One region of the Stenotrophomonas sp. 82F1 genome, then DNA from elsewhere that is predicted to be linked to it. Evidence: riboswitches for the same ligand, from Rfam matches in the RefSeq annotation. Region 1 holds a riboswitch; the other holds the start of a gene.

The links. A riboswitch is a leader RNA that binds a small molecule or an ion and turns the genes downstream of it on or off. The one in region 1 is predicted to bind glycine.
Region 2: it holds a riboswitch for glycine, as region 1 does, so the genes downstream of both, gcvP (aminomethyl-transferring glycine dehydrogenase) here and AC13GI_RS12335 (trimeric intracellular cation channel family protein) in region 1, are expected to answer to the same signal.

The regions. Positions count from the first base shown of each region.
Region 1 covers NZ_JBSPUD010000011.1:15,281-27,334, forward strand. The annotation lists gene AC13GI_RS12320 (efflux RND transporter permease subunit) at 1-2,613, opposite strand, end outside; gene AC13GI_RS12325 (multidrug efflux RND transporter permease subunit) at 2,610-5,741, opposite strand; gene AC13GI_RS12330 (MdtA/MuxA family multidrug efflux RND transporter periplasmic adaptor subunit) at 5,738-6,907, opposite strand; gene AC13GI_RS12335 (trimeric intracellular cation channel family protein) at 7,146-7,763, opposite strand; glycine riboswitch at 7,846-7,951, opposite strand; glycine riboswitch at 7,965-8,054, opposite strand; gene AC13GI_RS12340 (GIY-YIG nuclease family protein) at 8,095-8,370, shown strand; gene AC13GI_RS12345 (nuclear transport factor 2 family protein) at 8,481-8,906, shown strand; gene AC13GI_RS12350 (NAD(P)/FAD-dependent oxidoreductase) at 9,170-10,450, opposite strand; gene AC13GI_RS12355 (NYN domain-containing protein) at 10,572-11,366, shown strand; gene AC13GI_RS12360 (hypothetical protein) at 11,426-11,617, opposite strand; gene AC13GI_RS12365 (glutathione S-transferase family protein) at 11,696-12,054, shown strand, end outside.
Region 2 covers NZ_JBSPUD010000017.1:12,779-24,832, reverse strand. The annotation lists gene AC13GI_RS15585 (hypothetical protein) at 1-234, opposite strand, end outside; gene AC13GI_RS15580 (alpha/beta fold hydrolase) at 374-1,120, shown strand; gene AC13GI_RS15575 (hypothetical protein) at 1,117-1,326, opposite strand; gene AC13GI_RS15570 (catalase) at 1,348-3,444, opposite strand; gene AC13GI_RS15565 (AraC family transcriptional regulator) at 3,563-4,285, shown strand; gene AC13GI_RS15560 (amino acid permease) at 4,367-5,737, shown strand; gene AC13GI_RS15555 (VOC family protein) at 5,878-6,288, shown strand; gene gcvP (aminomethyl-transferring glycine dehydrogenase) at 6,422-9,289, opposite strand; glycine riboswitch at 9,351-9,453, opposite strand; gene AC13GI_RS15545 (multidrug effflux MFS transporter) at 9,753-10,979, shown strand; gene AC13GI_RS15540 (siderophore-interacting protein) at 11,120-12,016, shown strand.

The sequences.
Region 1 (12,054 bases):
CACCAGGTACACCGCCAGGGTGGCACCCAGCACCAGCCACAACTGGCGCGATCGCAGCTGCTCCAGACCACCGGCCTCGCCGGACAGCTTGGCCTGCACCGAGCGCGGCAGCATCAGTGTGGCCATCGCCGCATCAATGGCCTGCGTGGCCTGCTCCAGGCCCACGCCGGGTGCCAGCGCGAACTCGATCCAGATCGAGGCGAACTGCTCGCTGTGGTACACGCGGTCCGGCGCCATGCCATAGCGCCAGCTGGCGATGCTCGACAGCGGAATGCGCTGGCCGCCGCCATCGATCACCTGCAACCCTGCCAGCGTGCCCGGGTCTTGCGTGTGCTTCGGGTCCAGCTCCATGACCACCCGGTACTGGTTGAGGCTGTCGTACAACGTGGCGACCTGGCGCTGGCTGAAAGAGTTGTTGAGCATGTTGGCCACGGTGCGCAGGTCCACGCCGTGGCGCGCGGCGGCCTCGCGGTCGATGTCCAGCATCACCTGGCGCATGCCGGCCTCGCCCTGCGCTTCCACGTCCACCAGTTCCGGCAGGCCACGCAGCGCAGCAGCGACCTTCGGTGCCCATTGGCGCAATGGCGCGGTATCGGCCGACAGCAACTGGAACTCGTACTTGCCACTGCTACCCGCGCCTTCCAGGCGGATGTCCTGGTCGACCCACAGGTACAGGTTGCCGCCGGGCAACTTGGGCAGGCGTGCACGCAGGCGGTCGATCACCTGCTGGCTGGAGACGCCGCGCTCGGCCAGCGGCTTCATCTTGATCATGATGAAGGCGTTGTTGACCCCGTTGCTGCCACCGATATAGCCGATGATGTCCTCGATGGCCGGGTCGGACAGCAGCAGTTTGCGGTAGGCATCGATCTTCGGCTGCATCGCCTGGAAGGACAGGCCGTCATCGCCACGCGCGAAACCGCGCAGCTGTGCGGTGTCCTGCTGCGGCACGATGCCCTTGGGTACCTGCTGGAACAGCCACGCATTGAGTGCGATCACCGCCACGAAGGCCAGCAAGGGCCAGCGCAGGTGCTGCAGGCTGGCCTGCAGGGTGCGCAGATAGGCGCCACGCACGCGCTCGAACAGCGCATTGCTGCCGCGCTGCCAGCGCGAGGGCAGTTGTGCGTCATCGACGAACAGGCGCGCACACAGCATCGGCACCAGGCTGAGTGCCACCAGCACCGACACCGTCATCGCCGCCACCAGGGTCAGCGAGAATTCGCGGAACAGGCGCTCGACGAAATCGTCCAGGAACAGGATCGAGACGAACACCACGGCCAGCGCCAGGTTCATCGACAGCAACGTAGCGCCCACTTCCGACGCACCGCGTACCGCGGCCTGCCAGCGGTCGGCGCCCAGTTCGCGATGGCGCGCGATGTTCTCCAGCACCACGATGGCGTCGTCCACCACCAGTACCGCCGCCACGATCAGGGCCATCAGCGAGAGCGTATTGAGCGAGAAGCCCATCAGCGCGATCAACGCCAGCGTGCCGAACAGCACCACCGGAATCGCCACGCTGGGTACCAGTGCCACACGCCAGTGGCCGAGGAAGCCGAGCACCACCAGCACCACCAGCGCGATCGCCAGCAGCAGGGTCACTTCTGCTTCGTGCAGGGTGGCGCGGATCACCGGCGAGCGGTCCATCACCAGCCGCATGTCCACCGTGCCCGGCAGCAGGGCGTGCAGCTGCGGCAGCTGTGCCTGGATCGCATCGACGGTGGCGATGATGTTGGCACCCGGCTGGCGGCTGACGATCAGCAGGACGGCCGGGCGTTCGTTGTGGAAGCCACTGGCATAGCGGTCCTCCACGCCATCGGCGACGGCGGCGACATCGCCCAGCCGCAGCAGGCGGTCATCACTGGCCTTCAACGCCAGTTCCCGGTACTGCGCGGCCTGGCGCAGCTGCAGCGGCGCCTCCAGTTGCCAGTGCTGCTGCGCGCCTGCGACCGCACCCAGTGGGCGCACCGCGTTGGCGCGGCTGATCGCCTGCGTCACATCCTCCAGTGCCAGGCCCGCGTGATTGAGGGCATTCGGGTCCAGCGATACGCGAACCGCCGGCAGCGCGCTGCCGCCCACCTGCACTTCGCCCACGCCCGGCACCTGCGACAGCTTCTGTGCCAGCACGGTCGAACCTAGGTCGTACAGCTGTCCCGGCGAGAGCGTGTCCGAAGTCAGCGCCAGCGCCAGGATCGGCGCCTGCGACGGGTTGACCTTGCGGTACTGCGGCATGCCGGGCATGCCGCTGGGCAGCTGGCCGCGAGCGAGGTTGATCGCGGCCTGCACTTCGCGCGCGGCCTCGTCGATATCGCGGCCGAGCACGAACTTCAATTCGATCTCGGTCTGCCCCTGGGTGCTGGCTGAATCGATGCGCGAGATGCCGGGCAGGCTGCCCAACGCACGCTCCAGCGGCGTGGCCACGGTCGCCGCCATCGATTCGGGCGAGGCGCCGGGCAGGCTGGCGCTGACTTCAATGGCCGGATAGTCGACCTGGGGCAGCGGTGCCACCGGCAGCAGGCGCAGCGCCAGCAGGCCGGCCAGTACCAGCGCCACCGCCAACAGGAGGGTCGCCACCGGACGCTGCACGCAGGCCTGTGCCAGGCGTGCCACAGGGGTCATGCGCCGGCCTCGTCTGCTGTTGCCGGTGCCGCCGCGCGGCGACGCTGCAGACGGTCGAAGGCCAGGTAGATCACCGGCGTGGTGAACAGGGTCAACACCTGGCTGACCATCAGGCCACCCACCATCACCCAGCCCAGCGGCTGCCGCAGCTCGGCGCCCGAGCCAGTGGCCAGCATCAGCGGTACCGCGCCGAACAACGCCGCCAGGGTGGTCATCAGGATCGGCCGGAAGCGCAGCAGCGCCGCCTGGTGGATCGCTTCACGCGGACTCATGCCGCGCGTGCGCTGCGCGTCCAGCGCGAAGTCGATCATCATGATCGCGTTCTTCTTCACCAGGCCGATCAGCAGCACGATGCCGATCACCGCGATCAAATCCAGGCTGCGTCCGCTCACCCACAACGCAGCCAAGGCGCCCACGGTTGCCGAGGGCAGGGTGGAGAGAATGGTGATGGGATGGATGAAGCTCTCGTAGAGCACGCCCAGCACGATGTACATCACCACCACCGCCGCCAGTATCAGCCATAGCGTGCTCGACAGCGAGCTGCTGAAGGCCGCCGCCGCGCCCTGCAGGCGCAGCTCGATGCTTTGCGGCACTGCCACCTGCGCCTGCGCGGCATGTACCGCATCCACTGCTTCGCCCAGCGATGCGCCGGGTGCCAGGTTGAACGACAGCGTGGCCGCCGGGAACTGGCCGACATGGTTGCGCAGCAGCGCCGTCGGCCCCTGCTCGACGCGCGCCACCGCCCCCAGCGGCACGGTCTGGCCGTTGCTGCTGCGCACGCGCAGGCCGCTGATCGCCTCCGGCCCCGGTTGCCGCGCCGGATCAGCCTCCAGCACCACCCGGTACTGGCTGGCCTGGGTGAAGATGGTGGAGATCTGCCGTTGCCCGTAGGCGTCGTACAGTGCGTCGGCCACCGCTTCCACGCTCACGCCCAGACGTGCGGCGGCATCGCGGTCGATGCTCACCCTGGCCTGTCGGCCCTGCATCTGCAGGTCGCTGGCCACATCGTGCAGCGCCGGCGACTGGCGCAGCGCGTGCAGCAGCTTCGGTGTCCAGGTTTCCAGCGTCTGCAGGTCCGGCGTGGTCAGGGTGAACTGGTACTGGTTGCGGCTGATGCGGTCTTCGATGCCCAGCTCCTGCACCGGTTGCAGGTACAGGGTGATGCCGGGAATCCTCGCCACGCGCTGCTGCAGGCGTGCCATCACCACGTCGGCACTCTCGCGCTCGCCATGTGGCTTCAGTTCGATCAGCAGGCGGCCGGTATTGAGGGCCGCATTGTTGCCGTCCACGCCGATGTAGGAGGACAGGCTGGCCACGGCCGGGTCCTGTTCGATGGCCGTGGCCAGGGCAAGCTGGCGCTCGCGCATGGCCTGGAACGAGATCGCCTGCGGGGCTTCGCTGATGCCCTGCACCAGGCCGGCATCCTGCACCGGGAAGAAGCCCTTGGGCACGGCGAAGTACAGCGCCACGGTGAGCGCAAGCGTGGCCACCGTCGCCAGCAGCATCAGCGGCTGACGCTGCAGCACCCAGCGCAGCTGGCGGTCGTAGAGGGCGATGATGCGATCGAAGACGTCGCGCTTTGGGGTCGGAGCCCTGACGGGATCCGACCCCGCCAGGGTCAGATCCCCCTGGGGTTCTGACCGCTTGGCATGTGGTTTCAGGAAGCGCGCGCACAACATCGGCGTCAAGGTCAGCGACACCAGCAGCGAAATGCCGATGGCTACCGCCAGCGTCACCGCGAACTCATGGAACAGCGCGCCCACCAGGTCAGCCATGAACAGCAACGGGATCAGCACGGCGATCAGCGAGACCGTCAGCGATACCAGGGTGAAGCCAATCTCGCTGGCACCTTTCAGCGCCGCCTCGCGCGGGCCTTCGCCGTCTTCCAGGTGGCGGGCGATGTTTTCCAGCATCACGATCGCATCGTCCACCACGAAGCCGGTGGCAATGGTCAGCGCCATCAGCGTGAGGTTGTTGAGCGAATAGCCGGCCAGCAGCATCACCGCGAACGTACCGATCAGCGACAGTGGCACCGCCACGCTGGGAATCAGCGTGGCCGGCAGGTTGCGCAGGAACACCCAGGTCACCAGCACCACCAGCGCGATGGCCAGCACCAGTTCCTTCTGTACGCCGCGCACGGACGCACGGATCGATTCGGTGCGGTCGCTGAGCACGCTCATCTGCACGCCGGCCGGCAGCGTGGCCTGCAGCTGCGGCAGCAACGCACGCACCTGTTCGACCACGGCGATGACGTTGGCGCCGGGTTGGCGCTGGATGTTCACCAGTACCGCCGGGGTGGTGCCGCTCCATGCCGCCAGCTGGCGGTTCTCGGCGCCGTCGGTGATGGTGGCCACGTCGCCCAGCCGCAGCGGTGCGCCCTCGCGCCAGGCCAGCACCAGCGCGCGGTACTCGGCCACGCTGCGCATCTGGTCGTTGGCATCGAGCATCACCGCGCGGATCGGACCATCGAAGCTGCCCTTGGGCAGGTTGACGTTGGCGGCGGCGATCGCGGTGCGGATGTGGTCCATGCCCAGGTTGTTGGCGGCCAGCGCGCCCGGGTTGACCTGGATGCGCACGGCGGGGCGCTGGCCACCGGCCAGGCTGACCAGACCGACACCGGGCAGCTGTGCCAGCCGCTGCGCGATGCGGGTGTCGACCAGATCGTGCACCTGCGGCAGCGACAGGCCCTGCGAAGTCACCGCCAGGGTCAGGATCGGCGTGTCGGCCGGATTGACCTTGCGGTACACCGGCGGCACCGGCAGATCACCGGGCAGGACGCTGCCGGCCGCGTTGATCGCCGCCTGCACGTCCTGTTCGGCCACGCCCAGCGACACCTCCAGGCCGAACTGCAGGGTGATCACCGAGGCGCCGCCGGAACTGGTGGACGACAGCTGTTTCAGGCCGGGAATCTGCCCGAGCTGGCGCTCCAGCGGCGCAGTGATGGTGCGCGTGGTCAGCTCCGGGCTGGCACCGGGATACAGCGTGGTGATCTGGATGATCGGGTAGTCGACCTGCGGCAGCGCCGCCACCGGCAGCAGGCGATAGGCCAGTACCCCGGACAGCAGCAGCGCCACCATCAGCAACGTGGTGGCGACCGGGCGCAGGATGAAGGCGCGCGAGAGATTCATGCGCCGGCCTTGGGCGATGCCTCCTCGGTGATGATCTCCACCGTGGTGCCGTCTTCCAGTCCGTCGATGCCTTCGATCACCACCTTGTCACCGGCTACCAGGCCGGAACGCACCGCAACGCGACCGTCATCGGCCGGGCCGAGCACCACCGTGCGCCGTTGTGCCTTGTTGTTCTTGTCGATGATGTGCACGTAGCTGCCCTGGCTGCCGAACTGCACGGCGGCATCGGGAACCAGCAGCGCGGGATGCTTACCCAGCTGCAGGCGCACATTGACGAACTGGTTGGGGAACAGCGCCTGATCGGCATTGTCGAACTGCGCGCGCAGCTTCAGCGTGCCGGTGGCGGTATCGATGCGGTTGTCGACGCTGGACAGGGTGCCGCTGGCGAGCTGCCGACGTTCTTCACGGTCCCAGCTCTCCACCGCCAGCGCCGGCTGCGCCTGTACGGCATCGAGCAGCGCGGGAAGCTCTGGTTCGGGCACGGTGAACAGCACGCTGATCGGCGCCGTCTGCGCCAGCGTGACCAGGCCTTCGGTGTCGCTGGCGTGCACCAGGTTGCCTACGTCCAGCCGGCGCAGGCCGACGCGGCCGCTGACCGGGGCGACGATGCGGGTGTACTGCAGCTGCAGTCGCGCTTCGTCCACCGATGCCTGGTCGCTGAGGCGACGCCCCTGCAGTTGCCGCACCTTGCTCTGCTGGTCGCTCAGTTCCTGCGCGGACACGTAGTTCTGGCGCTGCAGTTCGCGGTAGCGTTGCAGCTGGCGCTCGGCATTCTCCAGCTCGGCCAGGTTCTGCTGCTGCGTACCCTGCGCGTGCGCAAGCTTCACCTGGTAGGGGCGGGGATCGATCTGCGCCAGCAGGTCACCGGCCTTGACCTGCTGACCCTCCTGGAAATGCAGGCGCATCAGCTCGCCATCCACGCGGCTGCGCACCACCACGCTGTGCAGCGGGGTGACCGTACCAACCGCCTTCATCCGCAGCACCAGTGGTTCGGCACTGGCGCGGGCGATGCGTACCGGCACTGCCTTGCCGGCACCAGCTTGTTCGCCACCGTCCGCCTCGGCCTGCGGCCACAGCCACCACGCCAGGCCAGCGACAAGGGCAAGGCCGGCAACGACCAACAGCGGGCGGGCACGGCGAAAGCGGGAGTTTTCGGCGACAGACATGGGGCATCCTGCGCCCTGCGCGCACGCAGGGTCATGCGGGCCCGTCGGCACCACGAAGGGCCACGGGCAGCGGGGGAGGGGGATTGTCTGGCGGGGCCGCGGACGCGGCGTGGCTGGATGCCGTCGCGCGTGCGACGGGGCGCCAATGGTAGCGGTTTACGTGGGCCGTCGCCGCGTGACCTTGGTCATGCAGCCCAGCCGGAAATGCCGGCCAGCGGCCGGCAGTACCGTCAAGGGGTCAATGCACTTCGTCGTGGTACACGAACTTCGGCATTTCCCAGCGGTAGTGGATCGCCAGCAGGCGCACCGCGAACCCTCCGCCCAGGCAGCACAGGATCGCCGTGGCATCGGCCACGCCCCAATGCAGCAACAGCAGATACACCGCACCGGTCAGCAGCGAGATGATCGCGTACAGCTCTTTCTGGAAGATCAGCGGCACCTCGTTGCAGAGGATGTCGCGCAGCACGCCGCCGAAGGCGCCAGTGAGCATGCCGGCGATCAGCACGATCGGCAGCGCATGGCCGGCCTCGCGCGCGATCGAGCAGCCGATCAGGGTGAAGGCGATCAGGCCCAGCCCGTCCAGCACCAGGAAGGTGCGGCGGAAGTGATGCATCCAGCGCGCTACCCAGGTGGCGATCAGCGCCGCGCACACGGTGAAGCCCAGGTACTCGGGGTGCTTCACCCAGCCCAGCGGATAGTGACCGAGCAGGATGTCGCGCAGCGAACCGCCACCGAGGGCGGTGACGCAGGCGATCATGACCACCCCGAACAGGTCCATGCGGCGGCGGCCCGCAGACAGGGCACCGGTCATGGCTTCGGCGGAAATGGCGATCAGGTAGATGATGGACAGCAGCATGGGACAGGCTCCGGGCGCGGTGGGGCCGGCCATGCGCGACCACCGCCATTGCCTGCGCAATGACGGGATGACGATGACCGGTGCCGCTCCCGCTGTCCTTTTGCCTGAGAGTTCAGCGGCGTGAGCCGCGTGCCCCTTCGGCGGATCGTCCCGGGCATGCCCGGTGACCTCTCTCCAGCTCGGCGAGTCGAATGCATGGTTGGTGGGATTCCAGCCCACCGGCCTGAGCGATCATGGGAGCCTGCGCCTTCGGCGGGCGCCAGCGCGGCGCCTCTCTCCTGCATTCGGGCGCCAGTATATCCGCTGCAGTGCAGCACGGCATAATCCGACCATGGTTTCGCCTTCCCGCCCGTGGTTCCTGTACCTGCTCGAATGCCGCGACGGCAGCTATTACGCCGGCATCAGCACCGACGTGCAGGCCCGTTTCGCCGCCCACCAGGCCGGCAAGGGGGCACGCTACACGCGGTCGCGCCCGCCGCTGCGGGTCTTGGCGGTACGTGAATACCCGGACAGGGCAGCGGCCTCACGCGCCGAATGGGAGCTCAAGCAGCAGCCGCGCGAGCGCAAGCTGGCCTGGCTGCAGGCGCCGGCCGAGGCTGTTCTGTAGAGCCGAGCGTGGGCTCGGCTCTACAACATCGCCGGTAGATCCACGCCATGCGTGGATGGGGCGCATCCGGCCATGCCATGATCGCCCAGCCCTCAGCGCTGGAGACCCGGATGTCCACCGTTGCCCTGTTGTTCGCGCTTTCCGCAGCGGCAAGCCGCGCTGCCGATGCCACCACCATCGCCGCCATCGAAGCGACCTGCCACGACTACGTCGACGGACAGCTGGAAGCCGACCCGCAGCGCGTCGCCCGTTCCCTGCACCCGGACCTGGCCAAGCGCGCGGTACTCGGTGATACGCCCGACGAACGCCTCGGCCTGCGCCGGATGTCGAAGGAAGAACTGGTTGCGTTGACGAAACAGGGCGCGTTGAAGACCCCGAAGGATCAATGGGATCGCCGCTGCACGGTACTGGACGTGACCGGCAATGCGGCGTCGGTGCGGCTGGAAACGCCGTGGTTCGTCGACTACTTCCACATGGGCCGCTTCGACCAGCGCTGGGTCATCGTCAACGCGCTGTGGTACCCGAAGCCGAAGTAGAGCCACGCCACGCGTGGCTACGCTCCATGCAGCCTGCACAGCAATTCATCCACGCATGGCGTGGATCTACTGTGTCGGTCGAGGACGCGCCCGCGGCACTACCTATCGCGAAGATTTCTGCCGGACATGAGCGGGCGCCCAGCGGCCCGATGGAGCAGTAGAGCCACGCCACGCGTGGCTACGCTCCATGCAGCCTGCACAGCAATTCATCCACGCATGGCGTGGATCTACTGTGTCGGTCGAGAGGTCACCCACGGCAGTACCTACCGCTTCGGTCGCCGGTCGTCCTGGTCATCACCGAAGATGATGCGCGCGCTGCGCTGGTAGCTCCAGTACGCCACCGCCCAGTTCAACAGCACCACGACGCGGTTGCGGAAGCCGATCAGGAAGAACACGTGCGCGGCCAGCCAGAACCACCAGGCCAGCACACCGGACAGCTGCAGCTTGCCCAGGTGCACGATCGCAGCCATGCGGCCGATGGTGGCCAGGTTGCCGAAGTCGGCGTACTTGAACGGCCCCGGCGCGGGCTTGTCGTGCAGGCGTGCGCGAAGCGTTTCCGCCACGTGCTTGCCCATCTGCTTGGCGGCCGGGGCCACGCCCGGTACCGGCTTGCCGTTGGCCTGGCTCAGCGCGGCCAGGTCGCCGGCCACGAACAAGTCGGGATGGCCGGGCAGGGTCAGGTCGGGCTGCACCGGCACGCGTCCGGCGCGGTCCAGCGGCACGTCCAGCGTGCGCGCCAATGGCGAGGCGGCCACGCCGGCGGCCCAGACCACGGTGCGTGCGGGCACGAACTGATCGCCCAGTTTGAAGCCCTGTCCATCGATGTGGCTGACCGGCGTGCCGGTCATCACTTCCACGCCCAGCTTTTCCAGCTGCCGGCGTGCCTTCAGCGAAAGCACTTCAGGGAAGGTCGACAACACGCGCGGACCGGCCTCGACCAGCCGCACCTTGGCGCTGGCCGGATCGATGTGGCGGAATTCATTGCGCAGCGTATGCCGGGCGATTTCAGCGAGGGTGCCAGCCAGCTCGACGCCGGTCGGACCACCACCCACCACCGCAAAGCTCAGCCATGCGGCTTTCTTTGCCGGGTCCGGCTCGGCCTCGGCGCGTTCGAACGCCAGCAGCAGCTTGCGGCGAAGGGCGATGGCATCGTCCAGTGTCTTCAGGCCAGGCGCATCGTCGGCCCATTCGTCATGGCCGAAGTAGGCGTGGGTGGCGCCGGTGGCCAGCAGCAGGCTGTCGTAGTCCAGCGTGCTGCCGTCGGCCATGCGCACCTGGCGGGCTTCCTTGTCGATGGCCACCACTTCGCCCAGCCGCACCTCCACGTTGCGCTGGTGGCCAAGGATGTGGCGCAGCGGTGCGGCGATATCCGGCGCAGACAGTCCCGCGGTGGCCACCTGGTACAGCAGCGGCTGGAACAGGTGGTGGTTGCGACGGTCGACCAGGGTGATGCGTATGCGTTCGCGGGCCAGCGCACGGGTGGCCCACAGGCCGGCGAAACCGCCGCCGACAACGACCAGGTGGGGGACGCGATCACGACTCATCGACTCACTCCAGGGGGGCATGGGGGAAGTGCCTGGCATCTTCGCATGGCCGGTCCTTGTCACGTCAGCGTGCATCCGGATCGGCGATACTCGGGTTCAGGCAACTGCCCGTGAGGAGTCCATGAGCGAACCGGAAAAGCGCATCGCCCTGTTGATCGACGCCGACAATGCGCCGGCCTCGAAGATCGACGAGGTCCTGGCCGAAGTCGCCCGCTATGGCGTGGCCAACGTGCGCCGTGCCTATGGCAACTGGAAGAGCCCACGGTTGAAAGGGTGGGAGGCGGTGCTGCACGAATACGCGATCCGGCCGATCCAGCAGTTTGCCTACAGCAAGGGCAAGAACGCGTCGGACATGGCGATGGTGATCGACGCGATGGATCTGCTGTACGCGCGCAACCTCGATGGCTTCGCGATCGTGTCCAGCGATGCCGACTTCACCCCGATGGTGATGCGCCTGCTGACCGACGGCGTGAAGGTCTATGGCTTCGGCGAAAAGAAAACCCCGGAACCCTTCGTCAACGCATGCTCGAAGTTCACCTATCTGGAAGCGTTGGGCCAGACCCATGCCAGCGTGCAGGATGTGGAGCTGGCATCGAACGAACCATCATCGAATGAACAGGCGCCCAGCGAACAGGCGGGCAGCGACGATGCGCGCCCGCGCAAGAGCGGCGCGGAAATGCGCAGCGATACACGTCTGGTGAAGATGTTGCGGCGTGCGGTGTCCTCGGCAGAGGGCGAGGATGGCTGGTCGCACCTGGGCCCGGTCGGCAGCCAGATCGGCAACCAGGCCTCGTTCGATCCGCGCAATTACGGCTACGGCAAACTCAGCGACCTGCTGGCCGCGATCGGTCTGTTCGAACTGAAGAAGGACGGTAAATCCTCCTACGTGCGCGCGCTGCCGAAGAAGAACCGGTAACGCCGGAAAACGCCGGTGCAAAGCAGGGCCGAGCCACGCTCGGCTGCTTTCCGCACGCGCTACAGCGCGCGTGCGTCGGACCCCGCGTAGCCCGCAGCAAAGCCATCGGCGAAATCCTCAACTCCGTTGAATGCCAGCAGCAACAGCCCGGCACACAGCAGCATGTTGCGGTTGGATCGGCGGTACCCGAGCACCAGCGCCACCAGCCCTGCTGCCAGCAGAACGTAATTCACTGCATCCCATGCGGTCATGCCATTTCTCCTTGTGGATCGGCGTATCGTAGCGGCTCCGCGCCCGCTTGGCGCAGCGCTGCACGCAAGGAAATCCGCATGTTGAAGATCTGGGGTCGCCGCAATTCCAGCAACGTCCGCAAGGTGCTGTGGTGTGCCGAGGAAATCGGCCTGCCGTACGAGTCCATCGAAGTGGGTGGCAGCCACGGTGGCACGCAGTCGCCGGAGTATGTGGCGATGAACCCGAACGGGCTGGTGCCGGTGATCGAAGACCACGGCCTGCCGCTGTGGGAATCGAACACCATCGTGCGCTACCTCAGTGCGCGCTATTCGCTGGGCACGCTGTATGCCGAAGATCCGATGGAGCGCGCACAGGCCGAGAAGTGGATGGACTGGAGCACCTCGCGGATGGCGCCCCTGTACTCCGAACTGATCTGGGGGATCATGCGCACCGCGCC
Region 2 (12,054 bases), on a different contig from region 1:
CAGCTGCACGTCGCTGGCCTCGGTGAAGTTCGGCGTGGTGTCCGCTGGAGTTTCCCACTTGGCCCGCCAATCGGCGTCGGAGGTGACCAGCAGTGATGCCGCAAATCCATCCCTGGACTTCATGGCATCGGTCTGCGGCACCGCCTTGCCGTCGCCATTTATCCAGCCATCGCCGGCAAAGGTGGTCAGTGGCAGCATCAGGGCCATCATGGCCAGTGCGTAGGTCCATCGCATCAACAGCTCTCCCGGGTAGCCGCATCCTGCGGCGAAGCCGCCAGTATCGCGCAACCTTGACCGGCACAGCAGGGGAGCGCCAAAGAAGAGGTTTCTTCGCCCGCCGATCCGGGTGATGCTTGCCAGCAAAGGAGATGGCATGGGAATTGGACGCGAGGAAAAGCAGGGCGGTGATGCCGCGTCGACCACGCCGCTGCACGTAGTGATGCTGCCTGGCCTGGATGGCACCGGCAGGATGTCGACCTCATTCCTGTCCGCACTGCAGGCTCATGGGCTGACGACGCAGGCGATCGCGCTGCCTGCGCAAGGAGGGCAGGGTTACGCCACGCTTGCCGAATGGCTGTGGCCGCAGCTGCCACACCAACCATTCGTACTGCTTGCCGAGTCTTTCTTAGGCCCCTTGGCGATTCAACTCGCCGCACGACAGCCCGCCGGCCTGCGCGGACTGGTGCTGGCCGCGACTTTCGCGCGTCGGCCCGTGCCAATGCCGGCAGCCGGCGCGGCACTGCTGTCGCCGGCCTGGCCGATGCCTCCTGTGGCATTGCTGTCACGCCTGTTGCTGGGGCGATGGCGCAACCGCCAGCACCTGTCGATGCTGCACGATGTGCTGGCTCAGCTGCCGGCGGCCACGTTGCGGCAGCGCGCCGCAGCGACCCTGCGGGTGGACGTACGCGGCTTGCTGCCGCAGATCACGGTGCCGACGCTGTGCCTGCAGGCGCGTCAGGACCGGTTGCTGTGGCCGCCGAGCGTGGCCGAGCTGCAGGTTCTTTTGCCGGATGCGCGGCACATTGCCCTGGAAGGGCCGCATCTGCTGCTGCAGGCCTGCGCTGACCCGGCCGCCGCGGTGGTGGCCGGTTGGGTGAGGGCGCTGCCGACTGCGGGTTAACTGCTGGCGCGGGCCGGCGCTGCCTTCTTCGTACTCGTGCGCGCGCTGCCGCTGCGCTTGCCGCCACCATCCTGCTTGTTCACGGTGGCCCAGGCGATGCGCTCGGCGGTGCCTTCGCTGGCACCGCGTTCGCGCTCACTCGCTTCGATATGCTCGGCCTGGCGCTTCTGCTTGTCGGTATAGGCGGATTTGTCACCTCGGGGCATGAGCGTTCTCCTGTCGGATGATCAGGCCAGCAGGCGCAGCTTCGGCTCACGCGCCCATTGGCGGGTGGCGGCAGCGGTGAGGAAGGCCTTGCTGTCTTCGGCCTCGACGGTGCCAGCATCACTGCCTACGCGTGCCGCTTTCAGCAGCGCCTGTGCGCCTTCGTCACTGGCGATGGCCTTCAGATGCGCCCAGGCGTCGCTGACGAAGCCAATGGCCGCCGCTTCCTTGGCCAACGCCTTGCCAGCATCGGCACTCAGCACCACGGCCACCGCATCGAACACCACCGACGGGGTACCGGCCAGCTGTCCATCGGCGGCCTGCACCTTGCCGTCGCTGAGCGTGGCGCCACCGACTTTCGGTGCGACCAGCTTGACGCTGGCGCCGGCCTTTTCGGCGGCCTTGCGCAGGTTGACGATCACTCGTGCATCGGAACCTTCATCGAACAGGATGCCGATGCAGCGCCCCTGCAGCAGTGGCTTGTTGCGGCCGATCACGCGTACTTCGGGGGCGACGGGCAGGTCCTGAGCGGGGGTTGCCGTCGGTGCCGGTTCCGGCAGGGTACGCAGGGCCAGTCCGTCGGCCACGCGCTTGGCCAGCCCCTCGTCGATGTTGCGCAGATGGCTGACCGTGCGCACGCGCACCTTCTCGGTTTCCACCTTCGACAGCTCGAACACCAGCGCGGAGGCCAGGTGCGCCTGCTCCGGTTTCTCCAGGCTGCGGAAGAACATCCGTGCCTGGCTGTAGTGGTCGGCAAAGCTCTCCGCACGGGTGCGGCCTTTGCGCCCGTCATCGGCGCTGGCGTGGCTGCGGAAACCGGCGGGCGTTTCGCGCGGGCTGTCCTCCTGCAGCGAACTGGGATCGTAGGCGACGCGTCCCTTCGGCACCTGCATCTGCATGTGGCCATCGCGCTGGTGGTTGGCGAACGGGCACTTCGGTGCGTTGATCGGGATCTGGTTGAAGTTCGGCCCGCCCAGGCGGATCAGCTGGGTATCCAGATAGGAGAACAGCCGTCCCTGCAGCAACGGATCGTTGCTGAAGTCGATGCCGGGCGGCACGTTGGCCGGGCAGAACGCAACCTGCTCGGTCTCGGCGAAGAAGTTGTCCGGCCAGCGGTCCAGCACCATGCGTCCGATCACCTGCAGCGGCACCAGCGACTCGGGGATGAACTTGGTCGGGTCCAAGTGGTCGAACGGGAAGCCGTCAGCCTGTTCCTCGCTGAACAACTGCACCGCCAACTCCCACTCGGGGAAGTCGCCGCGCTGGATCGCCTCGAACAGGTCGCGGCGATGGAAATCGTTGTCGGCTGCCTGCAGTTTCAGCGCCTCGTCCCAGATCGTGGACTGCAGCCCCAGCTTCGGCCGCCAGTGGAATTTGACGAAGGTGGAGTTTCCTTCGTCATCCAGCAGGCGGAAGCTATGGATGCCGAAGCCTTCCATGGTGCGCAGCGAGCGCGGAATCGTGCGGTCGCTCATCGCCCACATGATCATGTGCATTGATTCGGGCATCAGCGAGACGAAATCCCAGAACGTGTCGTGCGCGCTGGCGGCCTGCGGGAACGCGCGGTCCGGTTCCATCTTCACCGCATGGATCAGGTCGGGGAACTTGATCGCGTCCTGGATGAAGAACACCGGGATGTTGTTGCCGACCAGGTCCCAGTTGCCTTCCTTCGTGTAGAACTTCACCGCGAAGCCGCGCACGTCGCGCGGGGTGTCGACCGAACCGGCGCCGCCGGCGACGGTGGAGAAGCGGGTGAACACCGGCGTCTTCACCCCGACCTCGGTGAGGATCTTCGCCCGCGTCACCTTGCCCAGCGACTTGGTCAGTTCGAAGAAGCCATGGGCGGCCGAGCCACGCGCGTGGACGATGCGCTCGGGAATGCGCTCGTGGTCGAAGTGGGTGATCTTCTCGCGCAGCAGGAAGTCTTCCAGCAGGGTCGGGCCACGCGGCCCCTGGCGCAGGGAATTCTGGTTGTCGGCAACCGGGATGCCCTGGTTGCTGGTCAGTACCGGATGTTCTCCTCCCGCCAGTTGATGCAGTTCATCGCCCTGGCCGCGGCTGTCACGGTCGGCGGCGGGGGTGGCGGGAGCGCGCTTGCCGGTCGGCTTGCTGGCGGCCATGGAGGATCTCCTGGAGCGGGTAGGGGGCAGACCCCAGACACTGGCGCCGTCGGCGTTAATGCAGGGTCCCGTGGGAGTGAACGCGCAGACAAATCGGCGGCTCGGGTATGCTTGCCGCATGCGAGTCGAACCCGCCGACATCGAAGCCCTGTTCGACGCCATTCCGGACGTGCTGTTCTTCATGAAGGACCGCCAGGGCCGCTACACCTACGTCAACCAGACCATGCTGCGACGGCTGGGCCTGCGTGCGCGCAAGGACGTGATCGGCCGCACCGCAGCCGAGATCTACCCCACCGGCCTGAGTGCGGACTATGTCGACCAGGACGCCCGCGTGCTGTCCGGCGAGGTGATCGAGAACCTGATGGAGCTGCACCTGTTCGCCAACCGCGAACCGGGCTGGTGCCTGACCTGCAAGCGCCCGCTGGTGGTCGACGGGCAGGTGGAAGGGCTGATCGGCATCTCCCGCGACCTCGGCCAGAAGGACAGCCTGGGCACCCAGTACGAGCAGCTGCGGCTGGCCCTGGCGCACCTCAATACGCACTACGCCGAGAACGTGCGGATGCAGACCCTGCTGGACATCACCGGTTTTTCGTTGTCCAAGCTGGAGCGCAGCTTCCGCAAGGTGTTCCAGATGACCCCGCAGCAGGTGCTGACCCGGCTGCGGATCCAGATGGCCATGCACCTGCTGCATGGCAACGAGAGCATCGCCTGCATCGGCCAGGCCTGCGGTTTCAGCGACCAGAGCGCGTTCACCCGCAAGTTCAAGGCTGAAACCGGTTTCTCACCACGCGCCTATCGGGCCCGTATTGGTGGCAATGTCGGCGAGCCGGTACCGGCCTGAGTTGCCTGCTGCGCTGTGCCTATCCCCGCGGCGGCTGGACACGGTAAGGTGTCGCCCTTGTCGCCGCCGCCAGCCCTGCCGATGCCCGCCACCCCCGATCAGACCGCTTCGCCCTCCCGCCTCGGCCATTCGCTCAAGCCACGCCAGCTGATCATGATGGGGCTGGGCAGCGCCATTGGCGCCGGCCTGTTCCTCGGCTCCGGCGTAGGCGTGCAGGCGGCCGGCCCGGCGGTGCTGGTGTCCTACCTGGTGGCCGGTGCGCTGGTGATCATCGTGATGAACGCACTGGGCGAAATGGCCGCCGCCAAGCCGACCAGCGGTGCGTTCTCGGTGTATGCGGCCGATGCCATGGGCGCCACCGCCGGCGCCACCGTGGGTTGGCTGTGGTGGGTGCAGCTGGTCATCGTCATCGCCGCCGAGGCGGTGGGCGCGGCCGGATTGCTGGCCACGGTCTGGCCGGTGGTGCCGGTACCGATGGCGGCACTGGCGTTCATGCTGTTCTTCACCGCGATCAACCTGCTCGGGGTGAAGAACTTCGGTGAGTTCGAATTCTGGTTCGCCATCCTCAAAGTGGCGGCGATCCTGGCCTTCATCGCCGTTGGCGTGGCGCTGCTGATGGGCTGGCTGCCGCAGGTGGCCTCGCCGGGCCTGAGCAACTTCACCGAGCACGGCGGCTTCGCGCCGAAGGGCCTGGCCGGTATCGGTGCGGCGCTGCTGGTGGTGGTGTTCGCCTTCGGCGGCACCGAGATCGTGGCCGTCGCGGCGGCGGAGACCGAAGACCCCGAGCGCAGCATCGCCCGTGCCATCCGCACCGTGGCCTGGCGCATCCTGGTGTTCTACATCGGTTCGCTGAGCGTGATCATCGCCGTGGTGCCGTGGACCAGCGAAGCGCTGAAGTCGCCGTTCGCTGCGGTTCTCGATGTCGCCAATATCCCGGGGGCAGCCACGGCCATCACCCTGATCGCGGTGATCGCCCTGCTGTCGGCGCTCAACGCCAATCTCTACGGCGCCTCGCGCATGATGTATTCGCTGGCGCAACGCCGCGAAGCACCGGCCGTGCTGGGCTGGACCGACCCGCGCCAGGTGCCGGTGATCGCGGTGCTGGCCAGCGTCCTGTTCGGTTTCGCTGCCACCATCATGGAACTGCTGTTCCCGGACAAGGTGTTGCCGGTGCTGCTGAACATCGTCGGTTCCACCTGCCTGCTGGTGTGGACGCTGTCGCTGATCTCGCAGCTGGTGCTGCGCCGTCGCGCCGACCGCCTGGGCACGCGCCTGCCGTTCCGCATGGCCGGCTTCCCGTGGCTGACCGTCTGCGCGCTGGCGATCCTGGCGTTGATCTTCGGCCTGCTGCTGAGTGAAGCGCATACGCGCCTGCAGTTCCTGTCGATGGTCGCGCTGACGGCGACCATCGCGGCCAGCAGCGCCATCGCCCGGCGCATGCGCGAGGCCTGATCCTGTAGAGCCGACCCTATGGTCGGCTGCTGTCTGCGTAGTCGCTGGCCGCGCATGGGCTCGGCTCTACAGCAGGCATACATCGGCCGTGCCATCCTGATCGCGTGGGCCATCACCGGCCCGACGAACGGGAGCACCGCATGTTGCGCAGCCGTCCCTTCCTGATGTTCACCGGCCAGGCCGAAGCCGCGCTGGCCCTCTACGCCGAAGCCTTCGCCGAATTCCGCCTGCTGGCCCTGCAGCGCCATCCGGACGGGGCGGGTGCGGGCGTACCCGGTCAGGTCCGCCAGGCCATTTTCCTGCTCGGCGGCACCCACTACCTGTGCTTCGACAGCCTGGATGTGCACGACTTCACGTTCACGCCTTCGATGTCGCTGTTCGTGGAATGTGCGGGTGTCGAATCGTTCGAACGTGCCGCGCGCGTGCTGGGCGACGGCGGGCATTGGCTGATGCCGGTGGGCGACTACGAGTTCAGCAGCCGCTACGGCTGGGTGCAGGACCGTTTCGGCGTGTCGTGGCAGTTGAGCCTGGGGCAGGTGCCGGATCCGTGATGGCAAAGCATCCACGCATGGCGTGGATCTACTACCTGCCATGGCGCACTCTCCAGTAGATCCACGCCATGCGTGGATGGAAACGAAAACGGCCCGCTTGCGCGGGCCGTTCTGTTACCGATGCCGCGAAGGCTTACGCCTCGACTTCATCGTCCTTGTAGGCATCGACCGGGATGCAGGCGCACATCACGTTCTTGTCGCCGTACACGTTGTCGACGCGGGCCACCGGCGGCCAGTACTTCTGCAGCTTCAGGCTCGGCAGCGGGAAGGCGGCCAGTTCACGCGGGTAGGCGTGGGTCCATTCGCTGGCGGTCACTGCCGTGGCCGTGTGCGGCGCGTTCTTCAGCGGGTTGTCCTCGCGGTCCAGGCGGCCGTCTTCGATCGCGGTGATCTCTTCGCGGATCTGGATCATCGCGTCGATGAAGCGGTCCAGCTCGTGCAGCGATTCGCTTTCGGTCGGCTCGACCATCAGCGTGCCGGCCACCGGGAAGCTCAGGGTCGGGGCATGGAAGCCGAAGTCGATCAGGCGCTTGGCCACGTCTTCGGCACCGATGCCGCTGGTCTTCTCCAGCGGACGCACGTCGAGGATGCACTCGTGCGCGACCAGGCCGTTGCGGCCGGTGTACAGGGTCTTGAAGTGCGGGGCCAGGCGCTTGGCGATGTAGTTGGCGTTGAGCTGGGCGACCTGGGTGGCCTTGCGCAGGCCTTCGGTGCCCATCATCGCGATGTACATCCAGCTGATCGGCAGGATCGAGGCGCTGCCGAAGCTGGCGGCGCTGACCATACCGACCGGACCGTTGTCACCCAGCTTGCCCGGCAGGAACGGGGCAAGGTGCGACTTGACCGCACACGGGCCAACGCCCGGGCCGCCGCCGCCGTGCGGGATGCAGAAGGTCTTGTGCAGGTTCAGGTGCGAAACATCCGAACCCCACTTGCCCGGCTTGGCCACGCCGACCAGGGCGTTCATGTTGGCACCGTCGGTGTACACCTGGCCGCCATGCTTGTGGATGATCTCGCAGATCTCCACCACCTCTTCCTCGAACACGCCGTGCGTGGACGGGTAGGTCATCATGATCGCGGCCAGGCGGTCGCTGTACTTCTCGGCGTTGAGGCGGATGTCCTCGACGTCGACATTGCCGTTGGCATCGGTCTTGGTGACCACGACCTTCATGCCGCACATCTGTGCCGAGGCCGGGTTGGTGCCGTGCGCCGAATCCGGAATCAGGCAGATGTCACGGTGATCTTCGCCGCGCGAGCGGTGGTAGGCGCGGATCGCCAGCAGGCCGGCGTACTCGCCCTGCGCGCCGGAGTTCGGCTGCAGGCTGACGGCGTCGTAGCCGGTGCACTCGACCAGCATTGCTTCCAGCGAATCGATCAGTTCCTTGTAGCCCAGCGCCTGCTCGGCCGGCACCAGCGGGTGGATCTGCGAGAACTCCGGCCAGGTCACCGGGATCATCTCGGCGGTGGCGTTGAGCTTCATGGTGCACGAGCCCAGCGGGATCATCGTGCGGTCCATCGCCAGGTCCTTGTCGGCCAGCGAACGCAGGTAGCGCAGCAGTTCGTGCTCGCTGTGGTGGGTGTTGAACACCGGGTGGGTCAGGAACGCGGACTGGCGCAGCAGGCCGGCCGGCAGCGCGTCGGCGGTGCTGGCATCCAGTGCGTCCACATCAACGCTGGCACCGAACAGCGCGCCGACAGCGACGATGTCGGCGCGGGTGGTGGTCTCGTCCAGGCTGATGCCCACCGAGCTGCTGTCGATCGCACGCAGGTTGTAGCCGGCCGCACGGGCCTTGGCATGGATCGCGTCGGCGTCGACACCGGTCACGTGCAGCGTGTCGAAGAAGTCGGCGCCGACCTGCACACCGGCGGTGCGCAGCGCGCTGGCCAGGATCGCGGCCAGGCGATGGGTGCGGCGGGCGATGCGGGTCAGGCCTTCCGGACCGTGGTAGACGGCGTACATCGAGGCCATCACCGCCAGCAGCACCTGTGCGGTACAGATGTTGGAGGTGGCCTTCTCGCGGCGGATGTGCTGCTCGCGGGTCTGCAGGGTCAGGCGGTAGGCCGGATTGCCCTGCGCGTCGATCGAGACACCGATCAGACGGCCCGGCATCGAACGCTTGTAGGCGTCACGGCAGGCCATGAACGCCGCATGCGGGCCACCGAAGCCGAACGGCACGCCGAAACGCTGGCTGTTGCCGACCACGATGTCCGCACCCCATTCGCCCGGGGCGGCCAGCAGGGTCAGGGCCAGCAGGTCGGTGGCCACGGCCACCAGCCCGCCGCGCGCGTGCACGGCATCGACCAGCGCCTTGTAGTCGCCGACCTGGCCGAAGGTATCCGGGTACTGCAGCAGCAGGCCGAAGGCTTCCGCTTCCAGCGCTTCGGCCGGGGTGCCCACGCGCAGCACGATGCCCATGGGCTCGGCGCGGGTACGCAGCAGTTCCAGCGTCTGCGGGTGCACGGCATCGTGCACGAAGAAGGTGTCCGACTTCGACTTGGCCGAGCGCTTGGCCAGGGTCATCGCTTCAGCAGCGGCAGTGGCTTCGTCCAGCAGCGAGGCGTTGGCGATTTCCATGCCGGTCAGGTCGGCGCACAGGGTCTGGAAGTTGATCAGCGCTTCCATGCGGCCCTGCGAGATTTCCGCCTGGTACGGGGTGTAGGCGGTGTACCAGGCGGGGTTTTCCAGGATGTTGCGCAGGATCACGTTCGGCGTGTGGGTGCCGTAGTAGCCCTGGCCGATGAAGCTGCGCAGCACGGTGTTCTTGTCGGCGATCGCGCGGATCTTCGCCAGCGCCTGCACTTCGGTGATCGACTCCGGCAGCGCCAGCGGTGCCGGCGACTTGATCTTGGCCGGGACGATGGCATCGGTCATCGCATCCAGCGATGCGTGGCCGATGACGCCGAGCATCTGCGCGATCTCGGCATCGTTGGGGCCGATGTGGCGCTCGACGAACGCCGAATGGTGCTCGAGCTCACGCAGGGAAGGGGTGTTCTGGGACATGGCGAAGGATCCGTCAGGAAAGGGCACACGCACGGGCACAAGCCGCCGGTCGGCGGTCTGCGGGCGCCCCTCTGTCCTTTTGCCTGAGAGTTTAAAAGCGCGGAAAACCGCAGCTTCGTGCCCCTTCGGCGCCGGATCGAACCGGTCTCTCCAGAGTTCTGTTACGGGTGGTATCGGGCCTGAGCGATTACGGGCGTTGCGCCTTCGGCAGCGGTGAACTGCTTCTCCCACCGTGTTGCCCGCCGATTATAGCCTCTTGCCGGCGCCCGACGGTGGCCCGGAGCGGCCTCACAGGCCTGAATGGCCGATGGCCCGGGCGTGCGTTCTGTGCACCCGTGCATGGCGTCGCACGCATTCCCCACCTATGATGGTCGGATTCTCGTATTCATCTGGCGCCGTCCCTGCCGCAGGGGATCGGCGCCCGCCGTGCGTGTCACGCATGGCCCTGCCGGACGCTTGCCCGATGACCGCCGCTGTTGCTCCTTCCACCCGCCGCATGGCCCTGTTGCTCGCTGGTCTGGCCATGTTCGGTCCGTTCTCGATCGACACCATCTTTCCTGCGTTTCCGCAGCTGGCCCAGCGCCTGGCGGTGGACGAGGTGGCTGTGCAGCAGACCATCAGCGTCTACCTGCTGTTCTACGGCCTGATGAGCCTGGCCCACGGCCCGCTGTCCGATGCGTGGGGGCGCAAGCGGGTGATCCTCGGCGGCCTGGTGATCTTCGTCGGCGCCTCGGTGGGCTGCGCGTTGTCCACCGACCTGACCACGCTGCTGGCGTTCCGCGCGCTGCAGGGCCTGTCTGCCGGTGTCGGCATGATCGTCGGCCGCGCGGTGATCCGCGACCTGTACCACGGCCACGACGCGCAGCGGCTGATGAGCCAGGTGTCGATGCTGTTCGGCATCGCCCCGGCCATCGCGCCGATCATCGGCGGCTGGATCCTGCTCAGTGGTGCCGGCTGGCCGCTGATCTTCTGGTTCCTGGTGGTATTCGCGCTGGTGCTGCTGGCGGCCACCGCGCGCTTCCTGCCGGAAACCCATCCGGCGCAGGCACGGGTTGCACTGTCGCCACGCACGTTGATGCGCGACTACGTGCGCATCGGCTTCAACCCGCGTTTCCTGCGCCTGGCGCTTGCCGGCAGCATCGGCTTCGGCGGCATCTTCCTGTACATCTCCTCGGCGCCGGCGATCGTGATGCAGCACCTGCATCTGGGTGAAGGCGGCTTTGCCTGGCTGTTCATTCCCACCATCGGCGGCATGACCACCGGTTCGTTCCTGTCCGGGCGCATGGCCGGGCACAGCACACCGACGCGGCAGGTGGCCCTGGGCTTCACCTTGTGTGCGGTCTCTGCCGTGTTGAACATCGGCTATGTCAGCCTCGCGCCGCAGTTCGCGTTGCCGTGGGCGGTGATGCCGATCTTCCTCGGCGGCATGGGCATGGCGCTGATCTTCCCGATCCTGGCGCTGGCGGTGCTGGACATGTATCCGCTGCAGCGCGGCCTGGCCTCGTCGCTGCAGGCGTTCGTGCAGCTGATGATCAGCACCGTGGTGGCGGGCGTGGTATCGCCACTGCTGCACGACAGCCCGCTGCATCTGGCACTGGGGCAGGCGGCCTTCTTCGCGGCCGGCTTCGTGTTCTGGTACTGGGAGCACCAGCGCGAGCGCGCAGCAGAGGCAGCCGGCACGACGCTTTGAGCGTCGCGCAGGGGTAGGGCACAGCATCACGCAGCGCCCCCTTGCGACGCTGCGCGCAGGGACTAGGCTGGGGTTTCCAGCAAGCCGGTTCGTGGATGCACGACAGCCAGCCATCCCGATGTCGTCGCATGAGGTATCCCATGGCTGCGCAGCAGACCTACCGCCTGCTCGAGGTGGCGCTGAAGGAGCGCCGCGTTCTTTCTCCTTCCCTGGACCGCATGGTGTTCACCGGCGCAGACGTGGCGCGCATGAAGACCGAAGGCCCGGACCAACGCATCAAGGTGTTCTTCCCCTTGCCCGGCCAGGACGCGCCGGACGTGCCCAGCGGCGACGACTGGTACGCCCGTTACCGCGCACTGCCCGATGACGCGCGGCCGCCGATGCGCACCTTTACCCTCCGCCAACTGCGCGCCGGCGACTGCGAGGTCGACGTCGACTTCGTGCTGCATGGCGAGACCGGACCGGCCTCGCGCTGGGCCACGCACGCACGGCCAGGCGACCGCGTGGTGCTGCTGGCCCCCGACGCTGACTGCGCGGACAGCAGCGAAGGCTGGGAATGGAAGCCGCCAGCCGGGGTCGGCCAGGTGTTGCTGGTGGCCGATGAGACCGCATTGCCGGCGGTGGCCGGCATCCTTGAGGAACTGGCCGGGCTGGCCGATCCGCCGCGCACGCTGGCCCTGCTGGAGATCGCCCAGGCGGGCGATGCGGTGCCATTGAAGGCACCGGTCACGGCCGAACTGGTGTGGTTGCCGCGCGGGCAACAGGCCCATGGGCAGCGGTTGCTGCAGGCCGTGCAGGCGCGGCTGGCGGCAGCCCCGGCCGTGGCCGAGGGCGCCGAACTGGACGACATCGACGTCGATGCGCAGATCCTGTGGGAGCAGGCTGACGCCAGCGCAGACGGCGCGATGTATGCCTGGGTGGCGGGCGAGGCCGGCGCGGTGATGGCGATCCGCCGGTATCTGGTGAAGGACTGCGGCCTGGATCGCCGCGCGATCACCTTCATGGGCTACTGGCGGCAGGGGCGGGTGCTGGACTGAGCCGACGCCGTACCGGTGTGAACCAGCATGCAGGGGGC